DNA from 2 places in the Lysinibacillus sp. UBA5990 genome. Region 1 is predicted to be linked to the other one. Evidence: predicted binding sites of a transcription regulator. Region 1 holds the regulator's gene; the other holds the start of a gene.
What was found. The regulator LexA, encoded in region 1, represses DNA repair genes until DNA is damaged. The targets are predictions, from matches to a motif close to CGAACATATGTTCG.
Positions count from the first base shown of each region.

Region 1 (15,321 bases):
CTATACTAGCAATCTTTTATGTAAGCTGGTGTCGATTATTTAATGCACAATCTAAATGGAAACCTCTTCATATTGGTCTCCAATTTTCGTTAGGGTCATTTAGTTTATTGCTGATGAACCTGATCATACGTTCACTAGAATATGGAGAAGCATTGCTACTTATTTTCATTGGTTTATTAATAGCATTAACGTTTTATAGTCATCGTCAAAAGTGGCAGGAAGTATTTGATAGTGCTATAACACTCGCATTTATTGCCGTATGTAATACGATACTTATTATGAATATACCTGATAAAGTGGATGATTTACTGTATCCACTGATCGCATTTGCAGGTGTAATGATGAGCTTACGATTACGTGCCAGTATGATGAAGGTAGTCACATCATTTTTCCTTGTGATTACATTGTTGCTAAACTTCATTTTCCATGAACCGACACCATTTATCAGCTTTGATCATTTAAGTCTGTTCATGCCAATTGTTTATCTTGTAGTCATTTATTTGTATGCTAGACGCCCAAAAGAAAAATTATCACCTTTTGAGAAAGTCATGAAGGATTTATATGCTATTGATATTTTAGCAGTAATTACCGCAGGCTACTTCTTAGCTTATATTAGCAAACTAGATACAGCCTATTTCGCGGCAACAAATGGCATTCAGTATTTGATGTGTATCGCACTAGCTGCTTTGTTTGCAGGATCTCTGCTCGTGTCAGAGAAATTCAAAGGGCGTTCTCTAACACCTGTCCTTGGAGCATTCTTTATAGTATTTTCTTTGCCGATCAGCACGAGGCCATCTATGATGGATAGCTTAAATATGATGACCAGATTAGTTTATATAGCAGTAATTATGGCGATTATTGTGGACGTTCTAGTAAAGGGTCGTATTTATCGGCTGTATGAAGAGCGAATGGGGAAATATATAGACGCTATTGTTAGCTCAGGAGTCGTTCTCACAATGATCTCGATGTGGGGGCTCGTTCATCAATTTACGTATAGTCATCTACTTGATTGGAAACTAAGTATAGCTCTTACAACGATTACATTATTCCTTACAGCGAGTATTTCGCTATGGCTTAGTTCCACGCAACAATTAAAAACGCTTCGTACAACAGGTTTTGTTATCTTAGTCATTGCGTTTATCAAGCTTATTTTCTTTGACTTATCGGCCCTTGATTTATTAATTAGAGCTGTTCTATTTATAACAATTGGTGGCATTGGCATGCTGTTGTCAGGTAGGTTACTGAGGAAATGAATTGAAGGGATTCCAATTATTTTTGGAATCTCTTTTATATTGTGCTAAACTGATAATACTCTTACTCTACTCCTTCTTTCTTCGTACCGTATGACTTCAAATCTTTTATGAAATATTCTTCAAATACATCACTCATTATCTATGTTCATTGCTTTGAATAACATTCGTTACGTATATTGCCGAGCAAGAATACAATATTTATATGGATAGGCGCATCATACTTATTGTATGGGCGCCTATTGGTTTAGGAGGACATAAATTTGGAAATGGCTTATACAATTATCATTTTTTTAGTTGGTATAGTCTTTGGCTCTTTTTATAATGTAGTTGGCTTACGTGTGCCGCGGAAGGAGTCTCTTGTATATCCTTCCTCATATTGTATAAACTGTCAGAGACAATTGTCGGTTCTTGATTTAGTGCCAGTATTGTCTTATCTCTTTTTAAGAGGAAAATGTCGAGGCTGTGGCTATAAAATTTCTTTTGTATATCCAGCGATAGAATTGTTGACTGGGGGATTATTCGCCCTTGCTTATTTTGAGCTAAACTGGAGCTTAGAATTTATAGTAGCCTTATCGTTCATCTCATTGTTAGTCATTATAGTTGTTTCAGATTTTACTTATCTGTTAATTCCAGATAAGATTCTTTTATTCTTTTTGCCTTTTTTGGCCATAGGACGTGTACTGTCACCTTTAACACCTTGGTGGGACAGCCTAGTGGGTGCACTCGCTGGTTTTGGCATATTATATAGTATTGCGGTTTTATCGAAAGGTGGAATGGGAGGAGGCGATATTAAATTATTCTTTTTAATTGGCCTCGTTCTAGGTATTATTCATACGCTGTTGACTTTATTTTTTGCTGCTATCATTGGTATGATAGTCGGAATAGTTGTCTTATTAAAGCGTAAACAGGGAAGAAAAACACCTATTCCCTTTGGTCCATCTATTGCATTAGCCGCTTCTATTGTTTATTTCTACGGAGATTCGTTCATCAATTGGTATTTAGGTTTTTGGTAAGTGTTTAATCTTCAATTTTATGGAGGGGAATCAAGTGAAGCCGATTATTGGAATTACAGCTTTTGTAGAAGATGATTTATCAGCTCATTTAAATGCTGCTTACAGCAAAAGTATTATTGAGGCGGGCGGTATCCCCCTCATTATTCCGGTAGGTGTGGAGGAAGATGCTGCTCAAATTTTAGCCCTTACTGATGGCTTATTGCTATCGGGAGGCTATGATGTACATCCTTTTCTATTTGGAGCGGAGCCTTCACCAAAGCTAGGTAAAATTCATCCAGCTAGAGATGCCGTGGAATTAGCATTAATTGAGGCTGCATTTGTACGGAAAATGCCTATTTTCGGTATTTGTCGGGGTATCCAAATACTAAATGTTGCATTAGGTGGGACGTTATATCAGGACATTGATAGTGACCATTATAGTACGAAGCTGATCAAACATATACAACAAGCTGGTAGGTCAGTAACGACGCATTATGTACAAATTATTGCGGAGAATTTATTAGCGACTATTCTGGAACAAGAGAAAATCGCCGTCAATTCTTTTCATCATCAGTCAGTGAATGTACTAGCGGAGAATTTAAAAGTTGCAGCGAAATCCAGTGATGGCATTATTGAAGCAGTGGTGCATGAGGAATTACCATTCTGTTTGGCTGTCCAGTGGCACCCAGAGGAATTAGCTATAGCGGGAGATCAGCATGCACAAAAGTTATTTGCAGCTTTTGTTGAAGCGAGCTTGAAATTTAAAAAAGAGGCATAGAGAGATCATTAAAAAAAGAATCCAATAGATTGTGGATTCTTTTTTTGCGTAAAAAAGAGGATACATGCTCAGTGAAGGAACACAATCCTCAAACTCTCATTTAATTAATGTACACGGCGATAAAGACCAACAACTTGTCCCAAAATTGATACTTGATCAACGATAATCGGTTCCATTGATGAATTTTCAGGCTGTAAACGGAAATGGTTTTTTTCCTTAAAGAAGCGTTTTACAGTAGCTTCATCCTCAGCTGTCATGGCTACAACAATGTCTCCATTATTGGCGGTTGACTTTTGCTTCACAATCACTAAATCACCATCTAAAATTCCCGCTTCAATCATCGATTCACCCATAATTTCTAGCATGAATAACTGATCCTCACTCGTGCCATATGTATCTGGCAGTGGGAAATACTCTTCAATATTTTCGATAGCTGTAATAGGAGAACCTGCTGTAACCTTCCCTACAAGTGGTACATGGATGACATGTTGCTTTTGGATGGATTCTTCAGGCTCAAGAATTTCAATAGCACGTGGCTTTGTTGGATCTCGACGAATAAAACCCTTTTGTTCTAACCGAGCCAAATGACCATGAACAGTTGAACTTGAAGCAAGTCCAACAGCTTCCCCGATTTCACGGACTGATGGCGGATACCCTTTAGCTCGTACCTCGTCTTTAATGAACGCTAGAATGTCCTCTTGTCTTTTCGATACTTTTTTCATGATTGCTCACCTCTTTTTTCTAATATCATTCTTCTTATTTGATAGTATAACAGAATGCGAACACGTATGCAAACATAGGTTCGAAAAGTGTTTGACAAAAACGTTTGTTCGCTTTATTATGAGAACATACATTCCGAACAAACATTCTAGAAATGAGGTTATTATGATGACATGGTTAAAGAAAAATACACATATCACTATATTATTAGGTGCTTGTTTACTCTTCGCAAGTTACCTTTACATCACTGATCCGGGGGATGTTAATTACGCTGAAATTCAAATCGAACATGGGGATAGCTTGTGGTCGTTAGCCGAACAATACCGTGGTAAAATGAGTAAAGAAGATTGGATTAAGCTTGTCAAATCAGAAAATGAGTTAGCAGATATTAAAATCGTGGCAGGTAAATCTCTAGTCATTCCAGTTTTGAGTGATCAAGCCAGTCCCATCAAAACCATTGAAATTGCGAGAAATGAACAATGAAAATTAATCAAATGACGGCTGTTGTCTATTGCCGAGTAAGTACTGAAAAAGAAACGCAAAGCTCCTCATTAGAGCGCCAACAAGAAGAATTAGTGCGCTATGCTAAAGAGCAAGGCTATGAAGTAAAGGGTGTTTTTAAAGATAAACATAGCGGTTATGATGTTGAACGCGAAGGCTTACTTGAAATGCTTGATTTTATAAAAGAGAAGGAAATAAAAGCTCTTTTTGTACAAGATGAAACTCGTATAGGTCGTGGAAATGCAAGGATGGCAGTATTGCATTTATTACAAAAATCAGCAACAGATGTTTATTCAATGCGTGACGCAGGACCAGTCCAATTAAACGAAATGGATACGATGCTACTAGAGATTTTAGCAATTGTAGAGGAATATCAACGTAGAATCCATAATGCGAAAATCCGCAGAGGGATGCGACGTGCTGTTGAAAATGGCTATCGCCCTGAAAACAACCTATCCAATCGTGGCAATCCAAATGGTCAGGAACGGAAGGAACTCCCTGTTGATGAAATTGTGAAGCTACGTAATCGTGGTTTTACCTTTGAAGAAATTTCCATTACGCTTAGAGGACTAGGCTTTGAGGTAAGTAAGGCAACGGTACATCGCCGATTCCAAGAGCATCAAGAAAGATTAGCGGGCAAATAATATAGCCCGCTAATTTTTTTAATACAAGCTTTCTATAATAACATTTTGGGGTAGTTGAAAAGGATTATCTTTATTCATTCGATCATAAAACATAATACCCTTTAAATGATCGATTTCATGTTGTACAACGATAGATTCATAGCCTTTTAAAGACATAATAAATTCCTGTCCAGCAATATTATAGGCTTTTACTTTAATTCGTTCATATCTTGGTACAAAACCGTGAACAGGTCGATTAACAGACAGACACCCTTCTCCCTCAGGCAAATAGATCATATTTAAAGAATGGCTCATTACTTTTGGGTTAATGAACATCATTTCGTGTTTTTGGTTGTGATCCTTAAAAAGTACAGCAAACATTCTTTTATCTACGCCAATTTGATTTGCAGAGAGGCCACTCCCAGGACGTAGTTTATACTTTTTTATTAAATTCGGATCTTGGCTGTTTTTTAAATACTGAAGCATAGATAATAATGTATGTCGATCCTCTGAGGGAACTGGTATGGCAACGTCTTGCGTTTGTTTTAGTAATAGGACTGAGTGTTCTTTTACAAAATCTTTCATAGTAATCATGTAATCAGGATGAAATTTTGCCATCGAAAAATACCTCCTCAATAGGATTTCTTCAGAAGTTTCCTCAAGCTAAATTGTATGGTCAGATCATACATCATTGATACAGTGCCTAATAATGTTTATAGGAGCCCATTTTCACGAGTTTAACGTTCTTCTAACCTTCTAATAAATGGCTCCAATCCTCACGTAAGACTGCGTAATAGTATTCGTCCCACCATTCATCCCCATACGGTATACATTTTTTAAAATATCCTTCACGCCTCATTCCGATCTTTTCCATAACTTTATAGGAAGCGATATTTTCGGGCTGACACGTTGCAATAATTCTATGAAGTTTCTTTTCATTAAATCCATAGTCTAATACAGCACGAGCAGCTTCAGAAGCAAAGCCTTGATTTTGATAAGCTGGATTTAGTACCCAACCGATTTCATAAGTATGATTACCGAAACAAGGATGGAAAACAATATGACCAATCACTTGCTCGGAATTATTTGAAACAATAGCAAAATGTTTTGCTTTGTCGTTACTATTTTCTGCAATAAATTTCTTGGCCTGATCTTCATTAAAAACACCTTCAGGCATATAGTGCATCACTTTTTCATCTGAAGTATAGCTATAAACAGCTTCCCAGTCCTGCTCTTGAAATGTTCGAATGAGTAATCGCTTAGTTGTCACGTTCACATGTATGTCCTCCAATGTATAGTTAAATTTTTCCTTCCATATAATATTTATACACTTCACACATCTGGAAGTCATGTATTTTTTTATTTCAACAGCTTGAATTAGGGTTGGTATAACTGCATTTAATGGGAAACCATGCTATACTTTGCATACCGAAATTAATAAGATAGGTACTGAAAGGTGTGTAACTATGTTATCAAAAGAAAAAATTAACCGTATAAATGAACTTTCTGCTAAAGCGAAAAGTGGTCAACTAACGGATGAAGAGGCAAAGGAGCGAACAGCGCTTCGTAAGGAATACTTAGATACATTTAGAGCAACAATGCGTGATACGATTGAAAACGTAAAAGTGGTTGATGCAGAAGGAAATGATGTTACGCCAGAGAAGGTAAGACAAGCGAAAAAAAATAAATTTCTAAATTAATGTGACACAATTCAATAAAGTATGTATGAAAATGCAAATAGTATAACAAAAGCATTGTTTTCTAAAGCAATGTTGACTAAACTGTAGAAGTACAATTATAGGACGAGAAAGGATGTCACAATATAATGACTCAACATGCGGATTTATTAGCAATAAATGCTATCCGAACTTTGTCAATCGATGCTATTGAAAAAGCAAATTCTGGTCACCCAGGTTTACCAATGGGGGCAGCGCCAATGGCTTATACGCTTTGGACAAAACAATTACGCCATAATCCAGCGAACCCAAAATGGTATAATCGCGATCGTTTTGTATTATCAGCTGGTCATGGTTCCATGCTTCTATACAGCCTACTTCATCTAGGCGGCTATGGTTTACCAATGGAAGAAATTCAAAACTTCCGCCAATGGGATTCATTAACACCAGGACATCCTGAATATGGTCATACAGTAGGTGTGGAAGCAACAACTGGTCCTCTAGGACAAGGTATTGCCATGACTGTAGGTATGGCAATGGCTGAGCGTCATTTAGCAGCTACTTACAATAAGCCAGGTCATGACATCGTTGACCACTATACATTTGCATTATGTGGTGATGGTGACTTAATGGAAGGCGTTGCAGCAGAGGCTATTTCATTAGCTGGTCACTTAAAACTTGAAAAATTAATCGTGCTTTACGATTCTAATGATATTTCTTTAGATGGTGACTTAGAAAAGTCATTCTCAGAAAACGTACAAAAACGTTTTGAATCTTATGGTTGGAATTATTTAAAAGTTGCAGATGGCACAGATGTTGATGCGATTAATGCAACTATTGAAGAAGCTAAAAAATCAACTGGCAAACCAACATTAATTGAAGTGAAAACAGTGATTGGTTTTGGTTCTCCAAATAAATCGGGTAAAGCGGATTCTCATGGAGCACCACTTGGTACAGATGAAGTAGTATTAACAAAAGCTGCTTATGAGTGGGCACACGAGCCTTTCCAAATTCCTGCTGAAGTATATGATACTTTTAATGCTGCGGCTGAAGTGCAAGGAGCACAGTCTGAAGAAGCTTGGAATGCGAAATTTACTGCTTATAAACAAGAATTCCCAGAGTTAGCTGCTCAATTTGAACATGCTATGAATGGTGAATTACCAGCAGACTTCGCTTCTGAATTACCAGTGTATGAAGCTGGTAAATCTGTAGCAACGCGTTCTTCTTCTGGTGATGCGATTAATGCTATTGCTAAGAAAACACCATCATTCTTTGGTGGCTCTGCTGACCTTGCTGGCTCAAATAAAACAACGATGAAGGGTGCAGGCGATTTCTCTGCAGACGATTATGCTGGTCGCAACATCTGGTTTGGTGTTCGTGAATTTGCAATGGGCGCTGCTTTAAACGGTATGGCTCTTCACGGTGGTTTAAATGTATTTGGTGGTACATTCTTCGTGTTCTCAGATTATGTTCGTCCGGCAGTTCGTCTTTCAGCATTAATGGGTCTTCCTGTAACGTATGTATTTACACATGACTCGATTGCTGTAGGAGAAGATGGTCCAACGCATGAACCAATTGAACACCTTGCATCATTACGTGCAATGCCTAATTTATCTGTTGTTCGTCCTGCGGATGCAAATGAATCAGCTGTTGCATGGGAGCTTGCCGTTGCATCAGAAAATACGCCAACAGTATTAGTATTGTCACGTCAAAACTTACCTGTTCATAACGCTTCTATTGAAACAGTACGTGAAGGTGTGACGAAGGGTGCTTACACAGTATCTCCTGCTACAAAAGAAGTAGCGGATGCTATTTTAATTGCAACAGGCTCAGAGGTTTCGCTTGCTGTTGAGGCACAAAAAGCTTTAAAAGCAGAAGGCATGGATGTAGCTGTTGTTTCAATGCCATCTATGGACCGCTTTGAAAAACAAGATGCTGCTTACAAAGAATCTGTTTTACCAAAAACTGTCACTAAACGTCTTGCGATTGAAATGGGTGCATCATTCGGCTGGCATAAATATACGGGCTTTGAAGGTGATGTGCTTGCAATCGATAAATTTGGTGCATCAGCTCCAGGTGAAATTGTAATGGAAAAATACGGATTCACTGTAGAGAATGTTGTAGCGAAGGTAAAAGCGCTATAAGATTTTTAATAAATACCGCAACACTCAGCGTACGTATCAATTCGCTGGGCGTTGCGGTGCTTTTTTTTACTATTGGGTGACGTATCACTAAAGGAATGGACAAATACATCCGATGACAATGATCTTCTAAAATATGTCTAATCAAAAAAACTGCATAACCATACGCAGTTTTTTTATGTAGAAATTATTTCGCAAGCCCATTCTGAAATGCATAGACAACGGCTTGTGTGCGATCTTGAACCTCAAGCTTTGCTAGAATATTGCTTACATGTGTTTTAACAGTTTTTAAAGCAATATATAGCTCGTCAGCGATTTCCTGATTGGCTTTGCCTTGTGCCATCAGCAATAAAACTTCCATTTCACGGTCAGTAAGATGGTCGTAAAGAGGTGTATTATTGCCGTGGCGCATACGGTGCATCATTTTAGATGTAACTTCTGGCTCTAATACCGTTTCGCCACCCATTGTTTTACGAATGGCTTCCGCAATTTGTTTAGCATTAGATGTTTTTAATATATAACTCACTGCCCCTGCCTCTAAAGCAGGGTAGACTTTGTCATCATCTAAAAAGCTAGTCACCATCATGATTTTTGCCTCTGGCCATGCGGCTAAAATTTCTGCTGTTGCCTCAGCGCCAGTCATAATGGGCATAACATTATCCATTAAAATAATATCAGGCTTTAGGGCAAGGGCACGCTCAACTGCTTCTTGCCCGTTTTCAGCCTCTCCCACAACTGTAATATCTGGCTGTGCGGATAAGTACGCCGATACGCCGATACGCACCATTTCATGATCATCCACTATGAGCACTTGTATCATTGTCATTGACCTCCTCTTTATGTAGTGGAATTTTAACTTCGACAATCGTTCCTTCTTCAGGGACCGACACAATTTTATATGTGCAGCCAATTTCAACAGCTCGTTCAGCAATATTTTGCAAGCCGTAAGAAGTGGATTTATCTGCCTCTACATCAAAGCCTAAACCATTATCTTGAATGCGTAAAATGGCTAAGTCATCTCGTGCAACAAGCAACAATTCAACCTCACTTGCTTTGGCATGTCGAAGTGTATTAGAGAGGGCTTCCTGGGCAATGCGGAATAGGTGATCTTCTTCTGCTTTCGTTAATGCCATTTCTTCTAGTTCATATTCAATATGGAAGTAAACCTTTTGCTGAAGCTCAATAATTAATTCCTCTAAGCCTTGGGCAAGTGTTTTATTGCGAAGTGCAACAGGTCGTAAGTGTAATAATAATGCACGCATTTCGAGCTGTGCTTGCTGAACTATTTTTTCCACTTGCTTTAAGCTAGTCGCATTTTCGTCATTTTCCGTTAAAGCAGAAAGCAACATGGAGGCCGCAAATAATTGCTGCGACACAGAATCATGTAATTCTCTAGCCAGACGTTGACGTTCAGCAATGATGCGTTCCTGTATAATTTTGTCATGAGCTTCTGCCCGTTCATTGGATAAGCGCTGTAGACTTTTACGCTGTGTATCTATTAATTCACTTGTTTGCACAAGTGCTTTTTTTAATGGTTTCGGAAGGGCTTGCTTTTTAGAAAGTACAAAATCAGGTTCGATTAACTGCTTTACAATTTTTGTTGCTTGAGCCTCTCTGGCACGAGCAGTAATACTAATCCAACTGGCAAAGAGGAAGCTAAGAGCAAATAGGCTGACTACAATAATTCCGCCAAGAGGAAAATTATTGTAATTTTGTCGCCATAAAGGTTCCCAAGTTTTCTCATCAGGATTTCCCCATACTGCAACAAGCAATCCGAATGTAGCACTCATTAAAATGAATAATAAGGTAAATAATCTTGAGATAAAGGCAATCATTTACGCAGCACCTCCAAATCTCCAAGCCATGTTGCAACATGAATAATTAAAATACGTTTTGCATCTTCAGGATTTCCATCAGAAAAGCTAACACTTTCATTTAAAATACGTTGTGGACCCACATGTAAGCAAGTAAGCTCACCAAATAGGGTCGTATAGTGTATACGAAAAGGTATTTCATATGGGATATAGATTTGAACTTTACCGATCCCTTGACGAATCGTAATTAGACTTGTGCCAGCAGGCAAAATCGTTTGAGTCGTATCAACTGTGATATCTCCTGCTAAACGTTGAATTTGCACATCTTGCCATTTGTATGCTTCAGTTGGTGCTGGTATGGTGCCAATTAAGTCATTTTTCGAGGTAGATAGTTTTTCAAAAAGCTCAGCACCAACTATTTTTGGTTCATTTTCTCGTTGTAAGTATTGATAAAGCATATATAAGAGCATAATTACAATGAATAGACGGAGGCTCCACATTGTGAATAATGCAATCGCAATGAAGAATATGCCGGTCCATTTAAAAAAGCGGACTTTTTTAGAAAAGCTTAAATAAAGCAGTACGGCCCCAATCAATAAACAAAAGGCGCCACCATTATTAAAAATAGTAAGCTCCACAAAAACGAGTAAAAAGAAGCATAGTACCCAAAATGTGAGCTTATTTGTAGTGAAATTTTGCAAGAGGGTCACCCTTCTTTCTACTAATAGTATAAAAGAGGGAATGGGACCCTCTGTTTTAAAACGTGAAAGAATGCGCCGGTTAGAGTTGGCGCATTGCTTCCATTATAACATGTTATTTATTTTCAATTAGCAGTGGAGAGCTTTCCTCTGAAGCTTTTTTTTCTAATTGTGCCAATCTTGCTTCAAATGTTGTAACTTCATGATCTTTGTCAATTTGATAAGCCAATTTATCAATATAAGCTTCCAAATCTTCAAAATTTGTTTTATTGTTTTTGGCAATCATACCATCCATTTGATGATGGGCACGAGTGACGTTTTCTTTGCCCATTAACTGTAATTGACGAACTTTCATGTCTTTAATTTTATGTTTCATGGTTTCGAATTTACGCTCTAGCTCGAAATATTCACGTGTACTTGCTTCAATACTCGCTTGTAACGTATGATTACGGGCAGTGTAAGCTGTCACTTCATCCGTTGCGAAATCAATTAAATCTTGCTCGCCACTAGTCTGAGCTAATGTCAGTTGAGATTCACGTTTAGCAAGTAAATCTGCATTTTGTTGATATTCTTGCTCAAGCTTTTCTTTTAATTGTCCTTGACGTTCTAATAATTTACCTGTTTCTTCCGTTTGCTTTTCAGCTTCACGGATGTACTGGTTTAACATAGCAATTGGATTTTTTTGTTCCTTCTTATCAAATAACTGATGTAAGTCTGCCTCTACTGTGTATCTAAAACGTTGAAATAAATTCATATTCATTCTCTCCTTTTATTTTGTTAAATTTGACCATTCTTTTTCGAAGTTTGTAAATGGATCTTCTTCTTTTTTACTTTCAATTGTTGGGATTTTTACATTTTCGCCATTCCATTTTTTATAAATGACATAGACAATAGCGATTGCTGCAAGACCAATCATTGCAGGAATGTTCGATACTGCTGATAGGATACCGATTAGACCAACCGCAAACCAAAAGATTTTACCGAAATTTGACTTGCTCGCCATGTAAAAATGCATCCCTAGTGCTACAAATAATCCGGAGAATAGTAAGCCTGCCAATGGTCCGATTAAGGCAAGTGCAACACATGCTGCGATAACGCCTCCAGTTAATAAAAGAAATTTTCTCATTTGTTTTAGCTCCTTTCGTTTGTACCTTTATGTTACCTATTTACAAGATTGTCTAAAACGGACTCGAAATTGATTTTCTACTAGGTCTTGAGGCTGAGAACTATCTAGGCTGCAACAAAAGTGGGTTTTTGGCATACACAATGAGTGTATATTGCTTGTTTTCATTGAAAAATAGCAGTTCATTTTAAGAGCTATTTATCATCTGCCATAAAGTAATTTTTAGATCCTAAACTAGAAGCTTTTCGACAAAAATAGAAGATGAAAACTTCCTCCGTTTGACAAATTAACAAGATGGGATGAGCTATACTTATGGAAAATAAACTGAGCGAAGGAGGATTTCTGGTGAGAACCTATTCCATATATAAGATAAAAGAAGAGCATTTAACGTTTATTTTTGGCAGAGAGCGAAAGTTGTTAGAGATGATGCAAGGCTGTGAAGACGCCAATGAGAAATCCTTAAAAGAGCTTGCGTATATATGTGAATCCGTTCGTTTTGATGAAATAGCAGCAATGTTGGAGCATCAACTTGATTCCAAATATGCACATTTAGAAAGAGCTCGTAATGCTTTGTTTTTAGAACATCCGATAAAAGGTAAAATGGCTATTTATTTAGTCGATCGTAAGATTTGTGTTTATTGTGAAGGTTCACGAATGCTAGATTTGGATTTATTTCAAATGCTTGCCAAGATGAGTGAACGATTTATTGCTTTCAATAAACAAGATAATGAATGTGGGTGGTTGAAACCTATGAAGTATACAATGCACTAGGAAATTTCACTACAATATATAGTAACATGCTATCATTTGGTGTATAATGGAGCGTGGAGAGTTTTTTCTCGGTATATTGTAGTGGAGGAGGTTGGTTGTATGCCTACATGGGGCTGGATTATTATCGTAATTATCGCATTAGCAGCGGGAGCGGCACTTGGTTTCTATTTCGCTCGTCAAGCTATGATGAAATATTTAAAAGAAAACCCACCTATTAATGAGCAAATGATTCGTATGATGATGGCACAAATGGGTCGTACGCCGTCTGAAAAGCAAGTACGTCAAATGATGGCACAAATGAATAAATTCCAAAAATAATTGGGGTTTTTAAGGAGCAGCTGGTTAAGGTAACTGGTTGCTTTTTTCATGGAGTCATAATAAGGGGATGTCTCAATAATTTTTGAGACATCCCCTTATTTTTAGTTACGAGAAACGCTCAACCCGTTCATAGCCCTATGTACAACAACTGCCACTCATTTACTCACCGACAATTTCTTTGACAAAAGAGGCTTACAGAAGACATGTATCAGTCTTTTAGAAACAAGAATAAAAAAATCTTACCTCTATTCGTTTGAAATATTCTAGGAAAACATAAAAAAACTAGCAATTTAAAATATTCCCACTAATTTTGAAAAAACTAGCTATAATAAATAGTATTCATAGAAAAGGAGCTGTTAAATATGGAACGCGAAAAGACAAATGTAGAAAGCTTTGATCTAGATCATACAAAAGTAAAAGCCCCGTATGTTCGGTTAGCGGGAGTTAAAGCAGGGAGAAATGGCGATGAAGTGTACAAATATGATATTCGCTTGAAGCAACCTAACAAAGAGCATATGGAAATGCCTGCTTTGCATTCTTTAGAGCATTTATCTGCGGATATTATTCGTAATTATTCTAATCATATCGTTGACTTCAGTCCAATGGGTTGCCAGACTGGCTTCTATGTATCCCTTATTAATCATCAAGATTATGAAGACCTATTAACTATTTTAGAAAAAACGTTTACTGATGTGACAAAGGCGACAGCAGTGCCTGCATGCAATGAGGTACAATGTGGCTGGGCTGCGAGTCATAGCTTGGAAGGAGCACAAGCATTAGCGAAGGAATTTTTAGCGAAACGAGAGGAATGGCATATCGTTTTTGAAGAGTAAATATAGAAAAAACCTTGCGGGAATAATAAAAGCAAGGTTTTTATTTGCGTTAAAAATGGAATGGAATGACGTTGGAGGAGGAAGAATCCCGATTGATTTTTTGGTAAATAAAACTTTCTAAAAAATCATGAATTAAATCTTCATATTCATCCATATTTTCATTAAAGGATTGGGCATGTGCACCAGTATCAAAAAGCTTTAATTTTTTAGGACCAACTTTTTTATTGTAAAGGTCTAGTGACATGGACGCTGGAATAAATGAATCAGGAATACTATGGATAAAAAGTACAGGTTTTTCAATATGGGTCACTGCTTCGGCGGGGGTCACACTTTTGAAGGAGTAGCCGTCCCGGAGGCGGACAAAGAAATCAGCAAAACGGATGGGAATAATAGAGCCATATTTAAATTCAGTTTTGGCAATTTGCTTGAGCAACATGGAAAAATCAGAGAATGCACAATCAGAAATATAAAAATCAGCACCATCTTCTACCGTACCTGCATAAAGTAACATTGTTGCTGCACCCATAGATTCTCCATGAATACCTAGTATTGCATCTTCACCAATCATGGCTTTCACTGTATTAACTACAGCATCAAGATCATTTTTTTCATAGTGACCATAGCTAGTTGTTTTGCCACCAGATTCGCCATGACGCCGATGGTCAAAGATGACCGAATTATAGCCAAGCCTTTCAAATAGCCTAGCGTATTTAACGGAATTGATTTTATTTTCGGTAACTCCGTGACATATGATGATCGTGTTATTGGTTTGCAAAGGCTGAAGCATAATTCCTCGGATCGTATAACCATTAGGAGAATCGATATTTAATTCGCATTTCAAGTTTTTATTGTACCAAGCCTCATCAAAGCGTTTAGCTGTCGTTTCTCGTTCACGAACAAATTCAGGATCTTTTTGTTGAATATACATTAATTTATTGGAAAGCGCGAAGCCGAACAGACCAGTAGCTGCTGCGGCAAGCGTTGTTGTAATACCAGAGAATAAAAGCATCTTCTTTTTCATCATAAAACACCTCCACATGCTGTTTCTTATTTGTAATGTTCCCAACTGAGATTGTTTAA
Region 1 covers NZ_DJAY01000015.1:279,817-295,137, forward strand. Annotated here, with positions in the region: gene B3D94_RS13845 (DUF2339 domain-containing protein) at 1-1,253, shown strand, start outside; gene B3D94_RS13850 (prepilin peptidase) at 1,514-2,266, shown strand; gene B3D94_RS13855 (gamma-glutamyl-gamma-aminobutyrate hydrolase family protein) at 2,301-3,023, shown strand; gene lexA (transcriptional repressor LexA) at 3,128-3,745, opposite strand; gene yneA (cell division suppressor protein YneA) at 3,837-4,226, shown strand; gene B3D94_RS13870 (YneB family resolvase-like protein) at 4,223-4,888, shown strand; gene def (peptide deformylase) at 4,907-5,485, opposite strand; gene B3D94_RS13880 (GNAT family N-acetyltransferase) at 5,616-6,143, opposite strand; gene B3D94_RS13885 (DUF896 domain-containing protein) at 6,334-6,567, shown strand; gene tkt (transketolase) at 6,693-8,687, shown strand; gene B3D94_RS13895 (response regulator) at 8,872-9,504, opposite strand; gene B3D94_RS13900 (sensor histidine kinase) at 9,479-10,519, opposite strand; gene liaF (cell wall-active antibiotics response protein LiaF) at 10,516-11,199, opposite strand; gene B3D94_RS13910 (PspA/IM30 family protein) at 11,312-11,950, opposite strand; gene B3D94_RS13915 (ABC transporter permease) at 11,966-12,322, opposite strand; gene sirA (sporulation inhibitor of replication protein SirA) at 12,665-13,090, shown strand; gene B3D94_RS13925 (YneF family protein) at 13,190-13,408, shown strand; gene B3D94_RS13930 (S-ribosylhomocysteine lyase) at 13,771-14,241, shown strand; gene B3D94_RS13935 (alpha/beta hydrolase) at 14,291-15,262, opposite strand.

Region 2 (15,321 bases), on a different contig from region 1:
GGAAATGTAAATTATGATAAGACGTTAAACGAATACCGAATGTTTCTTCTGTGCGTATCAAGTGACGAATATAAGCACGTGAATAGTTTTTACATGTATAGCAATCACAGTTCGGATCAATCGGCCCAAAGTCACGAGCATATTTTGCATTCTTAACGACTAAACGACCTTCTGATGTCATCAGTGTACCATTACGGGCAATACGTGTTGGCAGAACACAGTCAAACATATCAACACCACGAATGGCACCATCGATTAATGAATCTGGTGAACCCACTCCCATTAAATATCGAGGTTTATTTGCTGGCATTAACGGTGTTGTGAACTCAAGTACACGGTTCATAATATCTTTTGGTTCTCCAACAGATAATCCTCCTATAGCGTAGCCTGGGAAATCTAACTCCACTAATGCTTCTGCAGAACGACGGCGTAAATCCTCGTACTCACCGCCTTGAATGATTCCGAATAACCCTTGTTCTTCCGGACGATTATGAGCTTCTTTGCATCGTTTTGCCCAACGTGTTGTACGATCTACTGATTGCAGCATATATTCATGTGTTGCAGGATACGGTGGACATTCATCGAAGGCCATCATGATATCCGAGCCTAAGTCATTTTGAATTTCCATCGCTTTTTCTGGACTTAGGAATAATTTATCTCCATTAAGATGATTACGGAAATGAACGCCTTCCTCCTCAATTTTGCGGAACTTACTTAGCGAGAATACTTGGAAACCGCCTGAATCTGTTAAAATTGGTCGATCCCAGTTCATAAATTTATGCAGTCCGCCTGCTTCCTTGACGATATCATTGCCTGGACGAAGCCATAAATGATACGTGTTGGATAAGATAATACCGGCATTCATTTCTTTTAATTCCTCAGGAGACATCGTTTTAACCGTTGCTTGTGTCCCAACTGGCATAAATGCTGGCGTTTCAAAGGAGCCGTGTGGTGTATGCACGATACCAAGACGTGCTCCTGTTTGTTTACATGTATGAAGTAATTCATAGCGAATTGCTGGCTGTGTCATAAAAATAAAAATCCTCTCTGATCTGAAGTAAAAACAGTACTCCGATTATTTCTTTTTTTATTCTTTTGGTCGAATAAACATAGCATCACCAAAACTAAAGAAGCGATATTTTTCTTCTACAGCTTGCTGATATGCACTTAAAATTGTTTCTCTAGTGGCTAGCGTACTCACTAGCATAACAAGTGTTGACTTTGGTAAATGGAAGTTTGTAATTAAACCATCCACCACGGTAAACGTATAGCCTGGATAGATGAAAATAGACGTCCAACCTTGCTCTGGTCGTACTTCACCACCATATTTAGAGCCAATTGTCTCTAATGTACGTGTGGAGGTTGTCCCAACAGCAATTACCTTACCACCATTACGCTTTACGCGATTAATCGTGTCTGCCGCTTCGTCCGTCACACTATAAAATTCGGCATGCATTTCATGGTTTTCAATCGAATCCACACTAACAGGACGGAATGTACCAAGTCCGACATGAAGAGTAATAAAGACAACCTCTATCCCTTTTGCCTTTACTTGTTCTAATAATTCTTCTGTAAAATGTAGACCCGCTGTTGGAGCAGCAGCTGAGCCACGCTCTTTGGCATAGACCGTTTGATAGCGATCTTTGTCTTCTAATTTCTCTCGAATATAAGGGGGTAATGGCATTTCACCAAGCTGCTCTAATATTTCATAAAAGATTCCATCGTAATGAAATTCAAATGTTCGTCCACCATGGTCAAGCTCACCTGTACAAGTAGCTGTTAGCAACCCATCTCCAAATGTAATAACTGTCCCTACTTTTACGCGTTTTGCTGGTTTTACAAGGGTTTCCCACTCGTCTGAACCTGCCAATTGCTTCAGTAATAATACCTCAATATGGGCGCCTGTCTCCTCTTTTACACCCATTAAGCGAGCCGGTAAGACCCTTGTATCATTTAACACCAAACAATCCCCCGCACGTAGCTCATCTAAGACATGTGCAAAATGGTGATGCTCTACTTCATTTGAGCCAGGTGTCACAACCATTAATCGACTAGCTGTACGGTCTACTAATGGTGTTTGGGCAATAAGCTCCTCTGGTAATTCAAAATCAAAATCTTCTACACGCATGAAAAAAACTTCCTTCTTTATGTTTGTTGGGGATACTCATATCCAAAATGTTCGTAGGCTAAATGTGTCGCCACTCTTCCTCGTGGAGTGCGTTGAATAAGCCCAATTTGCATGAGATAGGGTTCATATACATCTTCTATCGTCACCCGTTCCTCACCAATTGATGCCGCAAGCGTATCTAAGCCCACAGGACCTCCTCGAAAGCGCTCAATCATGTTCGTGACAAGTTTATGGTCAATATGATCAAGCCCTCTTGGATCCACTTGTAACAGCTCTAAAGCTTGCTTTGCAAGACCCTCCGTTATCATACCATCTCCAAGCACTTGTGCATAATCTCGTACTCGTTTCAATAGGCGATTGGCAATTCGAGGTGTACCGCGGGAACGTCTCGCCATCTCCATTGCTGCTATTTGCTCAATTTCTACCTCAAATAAAAGGGCACTGCGAGCAACAATTTCAGCAAGAGAACTATCATCATAGTACTCTAAGCGTAATAATACACCAAAGCGATCTCTCAGAGGGGCTGATAAGGCACCAGCTCTTGTTGTAGCACCTACAAGGGTAAAGGGAGGTAAGTCAAGTCGTACAGAACGTGCTTCAGGACCTTTTCCCACCACAATATCTAAACAGAAGTCCTCCATTGCTGGATATAACACTTCTTCAATGGCACGAGGTAGTCGATGAATCTCATCAATAAATAAAACATCGCCAGGCTCTAGTGAGCTTAAAATCGCAGCTAAATCTCCTGGACGTTCAATTGCAGGACCGCTTGTCATGCGAACATTGACACTCATCTCATTTGCGATAACAGCAGCCAATGTTGTTTTACCAAGCCCTGGTGGTCCATATAACAACACATGATCTAAACTTTCCTGCCGAAGTTTTGCTGCCTCAATGAAAATTTGTAAATTTTCCTTTACTTTATGCTGCCCTATGTATTGGGCTAACCTTTGTGGGCGTAAAGATAATTCAAACTGTTCATCATAGCCACTTGCCTCACTGGCCATCATACGTTCAGACATGCCTCTTCCCTCCTTTCCTTATTTTAATTTTAATAATAGTTGTAACGCTTGTTTCATAAAGGCATCTGTCGTTTCAAGCTTGTCGTTATCCTCAAGCTGCGGGCGAATTTTTTCGAGCTCCTTTTCAGAATAACCAAGTGCCATTAAAGCAAGTATCGCTTCTTCTAATTCGTGTTTATAAGCATTAACGCCAAACAATGGCAGTTCATCTTCTGTACTCGGCAGTTCAATTGTCTCTAATAAAGAGCCTAGCTTGCCTTTTAAATCTAATATCATCTGACGTGCGGTTTTTTTACCTACTCCAGGGAACTTCACTAAAAACGCTTCATCTTCCCGTTCAATCGCACTAATAACCTGCTGTGGGTTGCCAGTCGCTAAAATAGCTAGTGCCCCCTTTGGACCTATTCCAGATACTAAAATTAACTTACGAAACAGCTCACGTTGATCTAGATTCGGGAAACCGTAAAGCATTTGTGCGTCCTCTCGTACATGTAAATGAACATAAATTTGTTGTTCAAGCGCTGATGTTCGAAATGCAAACGGATTGGGTGTATTCAATTGCCAGCCAATCCCCTGTTGTTCTAGCACAATATATTCTGGTGTAATACGAGTAATTAGTCCTTTTAAATAATCATACATCTATATTCCCTCACAATCATCGTCTTCGATTATAGCATATAGCGAACGAATGCTCGACAGAAAGTAGTATCCAAAACGCTGTTCAAGACAAAAATGACCGCCAAATGACGGTCATTTCTTCACAAATCTATCAATATCGTACCACAGTTTTGGCCAATAGGTGAGGGCTCGTTTAGTAAATGGTACTAAATAATCTAAAAATACTAGTTGCTGATCAAGTGGCAAATCCACAGCAAAAAGCCATTCTCGCAATAGTTCATTCGGATATTTTAAACGATGAAGCTTTCTTTTATCAAGTCGTTTCAGCTCTGGTAATTCCCCAAAAACTTTAGCTAAATCATAATCGACTGCGGGTAGTACCCGATGCAACCATAAAATATATTCGTCATCGGCTTCTCCAAGATGCGCCAAATCAAAATCAATTAAACGCAATTGTCCGTCCGTGCACCATAAAAAATTATGATGTACAACATCCCCGTGCAATAGTGTAATTTCCTTTTCAGCTACATCCTCCAGGGCAATTAACTGCAGCGATTTATCACTATAATGCAAAATTTGATCGATTTCTTCTTTCGTTAAGAAAGCCCGGAACTCATTTCTTCTGCTTTTAAAACGCAGATGACGCATTTGCCATTTTAAAAGTTGTGAATAGGTATGCAAGCCAGGCAAGCGTTGCCAAGCGATTTTTTTATATGTGTCATGTAAAGCTATTAGTAGTTCAAGAGATTCCTTCCGATCCTTTTTATGAGCAAAGTTGGCTCCATGGCTTCCTTCTTGCCATTCTTGCACAATGAGCTGCTCATCATCACTCCGGACTAATGGTAGGATAAGGTTAGGTTCAATTCGACCTAGCTGGCGATGAATCGTTCTTACCTTCTCTGCAATCTCTAGTTGTTTTGCTCGTTTGACAAAATAAGTATTCGATCGATATCTATATTTCCAAATATTTGATTTTACCTCTTCGACAATATACGCTTTTTCACCATCGATAAGGCGTCATCCCGCCTGGGAAATAATGCGGTGACATCCAAGGTCCTACTGATGACGGGCACGGCGGTGGACAATGCGTTGGGCATGGTGGTGGTGGACAATGACATGGATCCATTTGCCATGCAGGCATTGGCATCGGCATTGGTTGTGATTGACAGCCACAAGGTTGTGCTTCACAGCCACATGATTTGCCCATGTTCATTTCAGGCATCATATTAAATTGTGGTTGCATTTGTTGATGATTAGGCGTGTGGAAAAATGGTGACGTAGACTCTAAGAAGTCTTCCATCTCGCCCACTTTATTTTCTGGCATCTCAAAGGACATCGGCTGCTGCGGCATCATATACTGCTCGGCCTGTGGCTGCATTGGCATTGGCCACCACATTTGATGATGATAAATTGGTTGATGGCAGCTTGAGCAATGTGGTACCGCAGGCATATGTGGCATGATATGCATTGGCGGTGGTGCTGGTTGTGGCATTGGATGTGGCATTGGCTTCGCTACAGGTGGTGGCGGCGGCGGTGGCGCTGGTTGTATTTGTACTGGTGGTGGTGTTGTGACTGTTTGCTCTATTTGTGGCATGACTACTTGTTGGTGCCAATTCATTTCTACAGGCTGTGGAACCCACATCGGTTGTTGTGGCATCTGCATTGGCATAGGCATTGGTATAGGTATTGGAATCATTTGTGGCTCTGGCATTGGCATTGGAGCTGGCGGTACAATTGGTGGTGGTGGAGGCATTGGCCTCTGTACCTCTTTTTTCGGAACTTCCTTAGGTGTCTCCTTATGCATTTGTGATTCCTTTTTTGGCATTTCTTTATTTGACTCTCTATGTGGCTCTTTGTTTATTTTTTCAGGCAAAATAATTTCCATGCCCGGGACAATATAATCTGGATTGGCAAGATGGACATTGAGCCGCTTCAAATCTTCAAACGAAATGCCGTACTCTTTCGCAATCTTCCACAATGTGTCTCCCTTTTGAACAATATGAATACGCAATTTTTTCCTCCCTTCCTCTCTAGGTATCATATGTTCAATGTTCCAATTGGATACAAAAATTTCAACAAGTTAGAAATGCTTCATGGTACACTAACCTATAGGGAATACTGTTTCCATTATTACGGGCAGAGGTGATCTCATATGAAAAAAATGTTAGGCGAGGAACGCCGACTGCAGCTATTAGCGCAATTAAAAAAAAGTAAAGCACCTATAACAGGGACAGACTTAGCTAAATTCGCCAATGTTTCTAGACAAGTTATCGTCAATGATATGACTTTATTAAAGGCAAGAAACGAACCCATTATCGCTACGAGTCAGGGTTATCTTTATATGCATCAGGAGCAATTACAGCAAACTGTTGAACGCACATTACCTTGCATACACACATCTGAGCAAACAGAAGATGAGCTAATGACAATTGTAGATTGTGGTGGCACAGTTAAAAATGTTATGGTTGAACATCCTATTTATGGCGAACTAACAGCCTCTATCATGGTGTCAAACCGTCATGAGGTAAAACAATTTATCGAACGGGTTAATGCCACTCAGGCTAATTACTTATCTGCACTAACGGGAGGCATTCATCTTCATGTCATTACAGCCCCCTCTGTGGAAGTATTAACATTAATTGAACAAGCCTTACAAAAAAAGGGCTATTTGGTGACAGACCAATAAAAAAAGCACAGTATTTTCTCATACTGTGCTTCATTATTTCATTCGAGTATGACTCCATCCATTTCCTCAACCTATTAGGAGAGAAATCGTTGTCTTTGTGAATTGGTAGGTAAAAGACATTCCTTTTTTGTACCAAATAAACGATAACGGTGCTTAGCGAACAGTCTATATAATGCATTGCGAATAATTGGAGGCACCAGAATGAACAGATAATAGCAAGGCCAAATCTTCTCCAAATTTTTGGATATTTTTAAAGCTGCCGTCGATTCAACATATGCTTTCCCATCTTCAATGAGGATCACACTATCTATATTTTCGGATATACTAAACTGCTGGAGTAATGCTTGACCGACATCACTTTGTAATGACGCAAATTGAAAATAACCTGCTTGATCATGTTTGATAATAAATTGAACGGTGCTATCACAAAAGTTACAGATACCATCAAATAAAATGATCCCACACATTATATTTCCCCCTTAGAGCTATTATGCTTCGTCAGATGTAAGATACGTAAAGTATGTACCTAATGACTTTACTTTGCAACCTAGCGCAGCAAGTTCTTCCATAGCACCGCGCATCATGGGTATTTTTTCATCGGCTAGCACATCTATCATGAAGAAATAATCACCTAGTCCTGTTTTCAACGGACGCGATTCGATTTTACTTAAATTCAGTTGACGCCATGCAAAGACTGAAAGCACTTGATGTAATGCCCCTGAACGGTCAGTCGGCAATGTAATCATTAAAGTTGTTTTCGCTTGCCCATCGGATAATTCTTGTGGCAAACGTTGGTTTTTCTTAGACAGAACAAAGAAACGAGTATGGTTAAAATGGAAATCATGGATATTGGACTCTACTATGTCAAGGCCATATTTTTCTGCAGCAGCTGCATTTCCAACCGCTGCAATACATTGTTCTGGGTTTTCGGATACATATTTCGCGGCAGCTGCTGTTGAAGATGTTTGTTGAAGTGGCACATGACTGAAACGATAAAATAAATATTTATGGCATTGGGCTAGCGCATGTGGATGGGAGTAGACCCCTTCAATGGACTGCCAATTATCCTTCTGCGCTTTATTGACCATTAAATGCTGCTGGATTTTCAGTAATAATTCACCTGTTACATATAGTGATGCTTCATGGAATAGGTAATCAAGTGTGAGCGTAACTGAACCTTCTAAGGCATTTTCTAATGGTACAACGGCTAAATCTACCTTTCCCTCTGCTACTGCCTCAATACATTCTGGAATCGTTGCACAGGGTACAAGCCACTCATTTGGAAAAGTAGACTTTGTTGCTAAGTATGTAAATGATGCTTCCGGTCCTAAATATGCGATTCGATTTTCCCATTGTTGCTTTGTCATTGCAAAAACCTCCTTTATGGAATAAGGAGCAGTCCCTAGCGATTGATGTATCACTAAGGGACAGCTCCTTATTTGAGCTTTGGTATCGTATTATTACTCCAGTGCTTCAAGAGCATATGGATTATTAAACACGATAATTGTCATTTTTGTCAAAAATTAAAGGATCGAACACCTTACTGTGATTACAAAGCACCAGAACTAATGACTTCCGCTGACTCAACAAAATCCAAACGCTTTAATTGCTGGATTAGGTCATCAAGATCACATGTCATACTTGTTACATCTAGTGATAATGTAACATTGGCACGTCCCTGAATAGGGATTGTTTGATGAATCGTCAATACGTTACAATGTGTAATTGTCACAGTTTCTAAAAGCTTAGCAAGTGTTCCTTTTCTATCTTGAAGCTGTAAAAAGACTGTTAAAATGCGTTCCTGCACAATTGAATGAAAAGGAAAAACCGCATCACGATATTTGTAAAACGCACTTCGCGATAAATCCACCTGCTTTACCGCATCCCAAATGGAAGATACTGAACCACTTGATAATAAGTGTTTCGCCTCCAAAGTTTTTTGCATTGCATCCGTTAAAACATCCTCACGAACTAAATAATATCGCTGATTCGCAACATTCTTCATACGCTTCCCCCTAAAACTCATGTCTTAATCGACAAATTCAAATTCAAACTCTTGTAGGCGAACAGTATCGCCATCCTGTGCTCCACGTTCACGTAGAGCCTCGTCCACACCCATTGCACGCAATTGACGAGCAAAACGACGTATACCATCTTCACGGCTAAAGTCTGTCATTTTAAATAAGCGCTCAATGGCATAACCATTAATAATAAATGTACCGTCATCGTCACGAGTGATTTCGAAATCTTCACCTTTTGCCTCATGCTTGTACATGACAGTTGCGTCTGATTGTTCCTCTACTTCATCATATAGTGGGAATTCAGCCGTTACTTCTAATAGATCCGCAATAGCAAACAGCAGCTCTTTTAACCCTTGACGTGAAACAGCAGATATTGGGAAAATTTGAACGTCTTCTCCTACCTTTTGGCGGAATGCTGTTAAGTTTTCCTCTGCATCAGGCATATCCATTTTATTAGCTACAATAATCTGTGGACGCTCTGTTAAACGAAGATTATATTGTTTTAGCTCATCATTAATTGTTAAATAATCCTCATATGGATCTCGACCTTCCATTCCTGACATATCAATCACATGGACAATAACGCGTGTACGTTCAATATGTCGTAAAAATTGGTGGCCTAATCCTACCCCTTCATGAGCTCCTTCAATTAGCCCTGGTAAATCTGCCATCGCAAAGCTTCGGTGATCATCCGTTTCAATCATGCCTAAATTCGGTACAATTGTCGTGAAATGATAAGCACCAATTTTTGGCTTAGCAGCAGAAACAACAGATAAAAGTGTCGATTTACCAACACTTGGGAAACCAACTAAACCTACATCTGCTAAAACTTTTAACTCTAATATAACATTTAATTCTTGTCCTGGCTCACCTTTTTCAGAAAGTTCTGGCGCTGGGTTGGCAGGTGTAGCAAAGCGAGAATTTCCGCGTCCACCTCGGCCAGCTTTCGCAATAACGGCTCTTTGCCCATGCTCGACTAAGTCAGCAATAACAGCATTTGTTTCTTCATTCATAACCACTGTACCTGGTGGAACTTTAACAACTAAATCTTCCGCATTTTTACCGTGCATGCCTTTACTCATACCATGCTCCCCACGCGGTGCTTTAAAATGGCGTTTATAGCGGAAATCCATTAACGTACGTAAGCCTTCCTCTACTTCAAATACGACATTACCGCCATGTCCACCATCTCCACCAGCTGGACCACCGTTCGGTACATATTTTTCTCGACGAAAGGCAACCATGCCATCTCCGCCATCGCCACCTTTAACATAAATCTTTACGTGATCGACAAACATTTAGTTCACTCCCTATTTGCACTCAAGACATATTGCCAGCGTGTATTTGTCTGCTCAATTGTTTGAATGTCGAATTGTTTCAAACCTTTTTCGGTGAATGTATCAGCACTCCATAACCCATTTAGCGTGAATGTCACGGCAAATGTATGATCGTCAACACGTACATCAAGCGTGAGGATCTGCTCTGTAAATGGATCTAATGTATCATAAACATGCATAACTGTTTTGTTTAAGTAATCTACAATTTCCTGATCAATCTTATTGGTCACAGGCTTTTTTATGTCGCCGTTTATTTTCCAAGCTAAGGAAGGGAAACGCCATCCTGCTGTTTGGAGCCATTCGATTGTTTGTGGTAATTGTAGTCGATTGAGGATAGAAAACACTCTTAACTGTTCTGAAAAATGCTGAATAAGTTCCTTTGATTCATCAACTCTACCTAAATCTAAATTCATGCGAATCAATTGTAATTGATTCACAAAATCATGATTTGCAAAACGTAATACTTCACTAATGGTTAGTGATTGATTGTTCATCCCATTCACTCCAATAAAGTTATCTTTACTAGTATAACAAGTTTTGCTGTATTTTTCCCTTAATTCTTTATTCAATTACGCTCAGGCATAATTGCGTCTGAAATCTCTCTTTTTTGGGCCAACGAGAAGTTGGTTAGTCGTTGCTACAGGACATGACGACCAAAGTCAGAATTCCTTTATTTCAGTGGCTTTTGACGCTACTGAAAAATGAAAACCGCCTAAATTTCATCACCTAATTGCTGTTGCTACACTTTCGATTTAACAGACATCTCTTGAAAGTGGCTGAAATTTAGCCAAAAAAAGGACTGCAATAAATGCAGTCCTCCGCTTTATGATATCTTATAAAAGATTAAGCTTCTTGTGGTGCTGGGTATACAGATACTTGTTTGCGATCGCGACCTAAACGTTCGAATTTAACAACGCCGTCAACTTTAGCAAATAGTGTATCGTCACCACCACGACCTACGTTTGTACCTGGGTAAATTTTTGTACCGCGTTGACGGTAAAGAATTGAACCACCAGTTACGAATTGGCCATCAGCACGTTTAGCACCAAGTCGTTTAGACTCAGAGTCACGTCCGTTTTTAGTAGAACCTACCCCTTTTTTCGATGCGAAAAGTTGAAGGTCTAAAGCTAATAATAATTTCATCGAGTTCCACCTCCTACTTGGTTGTAGTTGATTTGGATGTATTGTCCGTAATTTTGCACCATAGAATACACTTGGGCAGTCATTACTTGAACAATTAACTGTAGTTTTGCATCTATTTCAGGTTCTAAATCTGTTGGTAAATCTACCTTAAGATAGCCTCCACCTTCAGCAGCTTGTTCGACTTCTGGTTGGATTTGTAGTAATGCATAAATAGCATTTACCGTACCAATGGCAATGGTAGATGCTCCTGCACATACTAAATCTTTCCCAGATTCATCGTACCCAGCATGTCCTGAAAATTCGAATGCTGACACATGTCTATTTTCATCGTGATGAATCGTAACTTGTATCATTCGCTACACCTCACTATTAAGCGTTGATAGTTTCAACAACTAATTTTGTGTAAGGTTGACGGTGACCTTGTTTACGACGGTAGTTCTTTTTAGCTTTCAATTTGAAAACAACGATTTTTTTCGCACGGCCTTCTTTAACAACTTTCGCTGTTACAGTAGCACCATCTACGAATGGAGCACCAACTTTAACGTTTTCGCCACCTACGAATAAAACTTTATCAAAAGTTACAACCTCGTCAGCTTCTACGCCTAATTTTTCAACGTAGATTTCTTGACCTGCTTCTACTTTGATTTGTTTACCACCAGTTTCAATAATTGCGTACATTTTACTGCACCTCCTCTTAAACTCAGACTCGCCTGTTTCATAAAGGTGATCTTATTAGTAAGATACTTAAACCTTCCCAGAGCGGTTGTAGTAGCACGGGTGCTACAAACAATAACATTAAAATATTACCACATGGCTTTTTTTAAGTCAATCTATTCATAACATATTTTTCAAAAGCTATACGATATTTTCGATAACGCCATTCTTTTAAAACTTGAAGCCAAATGAATAAACAAATGATTGCTAAAAAAATAGATTGTGGTAAGAAATTTAAAGTTATCAGAAATAGCGTCGTCGCAACCATGAACGACAGCCAATAATACATTTCCACCACTTGAGCTTTTGGATAATATAAAAATAACCATGCTAACAATATTCTGCCACCATCCAATGGTAGGATAGGTATTATATTTACTAATAATAACACAAGTTGAACACTAATTAGCTTACCTGCGATTAGTTCGGGCATAAAAAAAGCGAGGCCAATCCCTAAAATAGTAGCGATTGGTCCTCCTAATGCAATCCATAGGAGTGACGAGGCTTGCACAATCGCTGGATTTTCAAATTGAATTTCCCCCCCGTAAGGTGCAATAACACATGATTTCACTCTTACGCCACACAGTAAGGCTGCTAATAAGTGACCTGCTTCATGCCACATTAGCGAGAAAAAAATAATAGCGTAATAAGCAAGTTGTCCACTAAAAATCATGACAAATACGAGAGGAATACAGAGAAGATGTAATTTAATCTTCATGGGTCTCCATCGTTTCCAACCATTGCACAATTTGCTCTAAATCGTAATGAGTATCTCCTTTTTCAATGGAAAGATAAAGTTGCCCAGCTTCTTTCATACCAATCAAATCATTTGCCTGTATGGATGTATAAGGTAGCTGTGCTAAGCTATCTAGCATGCCATAAGAGACGGTTGTACCATCATCATAACTGACGGTCATGGTCTTACCAGTATATTTTGTATGGCCTGTGAACACGACTAAACCGTTCTGTCCGGCATAAACTGGTAAGCCAACATCATACTGCAATAAATATCCCTCTTTAAAAACCTGGGCATTAGCAAAAGTTAAAAGATCTGCTTGCCCCACATCACTAGATACTGTAATGGCCTCATTTTCTTTATCGAACCAACTTTGCCCTAGCTCACTTAAGTACGTTAAATCTGCCGAGGTTGTGACCATCTTTCGAACAGGCGTATCAACTACACCTTGATCTTCTAAACGAATTACAAGCATAGTTGCTGCCACCAGTATTATCGTGACAAACCATTTCCATTTTTTAAACAAGCCCTCATCCTTTTTTCCACACTATATGTGATTGCATGTCCAAACATGCACAAAAAACCTTCTCGCACAAATGCACGAAAAGGTTTTAAATTATCTTGAAAATAATGATTTAAGTTTTGAAAACATACCTCTTTGCTCATCTTGAATAGCCATTAATGGAACCGACTCACCCAAAATACGACGAGCAATATTTCGATAGCCCAAAGATGCTTTATTAGAAGGATCCATAACGATTGGTTCTCCTTTATTAGAGGATGAAATAACACCCTCACTATCAACAATAATTCCTAATAGATCAATAGACAAATGGGTTGTAATTTCATTCACATCCAAAGTGTCACCGCTCTTCATCATATGTTGTCGAATACGGTTAATGATGAGTTTCGGAGCAGTTATGTCTTCCTGTTCTAATAAACCAATAATTCGATCTGCATCTCGAACAGCGGAAATTTCAGGTGTTGTGACAACAATCGCATGATCTGCACCTGCAACGGCATTTCTATAGCCTTGCTCAATACCTGCAGGACAATCTATTAATACATAATCATAATCTCTTTTTAATTCCTCAATTAAGCTCTTCATTTGCTCAGGGGTAACAGCATTTTTATCTGTCGTTTGAGCAGCAGGTAATAAAAATAGTTTATCATCCACGCGCTTATCTTTAATCAATGCTTGATGTATTTTACAGCGCCCTTCCACTACATCGACTAGATCATAAATGATACGATTTTCTAGGCCCAAAATAACATCTAAATTACGCAGGCCAATATCTGTATCAACTAAACATACTTTTTTACCTTGTAGAGCCAATGCAGTCCCAAGGTTAGCCGATGTCGTTGTTTTTCCGACACCACCTTTACCCGAAGTTATGACGATCGCTTCTCCCACACTAGCTTCCTCCCTTAGACACATTTAACAATGGTCGAATATTTTTTAAGGCGTGAATTTGATCGTACGTAATGCGTCCATCGTAACCAATAAATGCACAAGTCATTTCTGCTTGATTGATTTCTTTCACATGCTCATCTGACATTGCTTCCACCTGATCAGCAATCATAATATGCGTAGCCTCAAATCGAGAGGCGGCAATGATAGCTTCTTTATTGCCCTGCATACCAGCATGTACTATTCCTTTTAGTTTACCTAAGACATACACATTACCACCAGCCTCAACCCGACCGTTTGGATTGACATTTCCTACAATGATAATATCCCCTGATGAACGCAGAATCTGCCCTGATCTGACCACACCTAAATATGTATCTTGTTGACTTTCAATCATTTTCTGGTTGCTTTCATGGACAGTCAGTACTTCGCTTTGTACATTTGCTACAATGAGCTGCTCTGTTTCCTGCACAATATGGATAAGTTCATCGATCTGTTCATCAGTACAGTATCGATAGCCTAAGTATAATTGTACATCTACTTTACCATCGATACCGCCTTCTAACACTTTTTTCTTTAATTCTTCTACTAAATCGCTATAAGCACATTGGTCATCAAGACGCAGTACAAATCCGTCCTTCGTTCCCTTCATATTAACTAATTGTTTTTTCATGAATGCCTCACCTCACGTTGTTCTTTGTTAAGAAACCTCACGTGCTCTCTGTAAGACACGCGCATTAATTAGATACTTGAAGGCCCAACCAAGAATCATTAAAAATAAAGCATTTGCAATGATTGTTGGCAGTAGTCGTGAACGTAAGAAATCCGCTAAAGGTATTGCTGTAAAATCGATCAAGAAGAAAAATTGATAGAGTATAAATTCTAAAATGGCTACTAACACAACTGAAATAGTTGTTGTTACGACTAAGTGCTGATGTATAACTTTCACGATAGACCCTGCTAAAAAACATATAAGTGGATATAGAACTGAATATAATCCAATAATATCAATGTAAAACACATCATACAAGACACCAAAAAAAAGTCCATACATTACCGCGCGTTGACGGCTGTAATAGATGGAGATAAAAATGAGATATAAGATTAAAAAACGCGGTACTAGAAAATACACTTCTCCCTTGATTTCAATTGGAGAAAGCATCGCAAACTCTGGTTCTAGCAAGAATAGTAAAACCGCCACAGAAGGAATGAGAAAACGAACCATCATTCCGCCTCCTCTTCATTCGTATCTTGCGGGTTTGTTAAATCTTCGTTCGTTGAGCTGCCATCTGAACCATCAATGACTGTAGATGTACGCTTGGCAATAACAACATGCTCTAAAATCGAAAAATCAGCAGATGGTCTGACATACGCCATTTTTGTTAAGCCGTGATCATCTGTACTAACCTCTGTAATTTCTCCGATAGGGACACCTTTAGGGAAAATACCTCCGAGTCCTGAAGAAACTACCTGCTCGCCTTCTTTAACCTTAAAACTAGAATCGA
Region 2 covers NZ_DJAY01000011.1:317,170-332,490, reverse strand. Annotated here, with positions in the region: gene tgt (tRNA guanosine(34) transglycosylase Tgt) at 1-1,030, opposite strand, end outside; gene queA (tRNA preQ1(34) S-adenosylmethionine ribosyltransferase-isomerase QueA) at 1,088-2,128, opposite strand; gene ruvB (Holliday junction branch migration DNA helicase RuvB) at 2,146-3,150, opposite strand; gene ruvA (Holliday junction branch migration protein RuvA) at 3,169-3,789, opposite strand; gene B3D94_RS09080 (phosphotransferase) at 3,901-4,734, opposite strand; gene B3D94_RS09075 (LysM peptidoglycan-binding domain-containing protein) at 4,769-5,779, opposite strand; gene B3D94_RS09070 (transcription repressor NadR) at 5,921-6,454, shown strand; gene B3D94_RS09065 (thiol-disulfide oxidoreductase DCC family protein) at 6,529-6,921, opposite strand; gene pheA (prephenate dehydratase) at 6,943-7,821, opposite strand; gene B3D94_RS09055 (ACT domain-containing protein) at 8,004-8,459, opposite strand; gene obgE (GTPase ObgE) at 8,484-9,773, opposite strand; gene B3D94_RS09045 (Spo0B domain-containing protein) at 9,779-10,306, opposite strand; gene rpmA (50S ribosomal protein L27) at 10,656-10,955, opposite strand; gene B3D94_RS09035 (ribosomal-processing cysteine protease Prp) at 10,952-11,308, opposite strand; gene rplU (50S ribosomal protein L21) at 11,325-11,633, opposite strand; ribosomal protein L21 leader region at 11,648-11,730, opposite strand; gene B3D94_RS09025 (stage IV sporulation protein FB) at 11,776-12,387, opposite strand; gene B3D94_RS09020 (peptidoglycan DD-metalloendopeptidase family protein) at 12,377-12,931, opposite strand; gene minD (septum site-determining protein MinD) at 13,022-13,819, opposite strand; gene minC (septum site-determining protein MinC) at 13,821-14,489, opposite strand; gene mreD (rod shape-determining protein MreD) at 14,517-15,041, opposite strand; gene mreC (rod shape-determining protein MreC) at 15,041-15,321, opposite strand, start outside.
Region 2: ruvA (Holliday junction branch migration protein RuvA) is a predicted target of LexA. The motif match lies at 3,832-3,845, and genes of this name have one in related genera.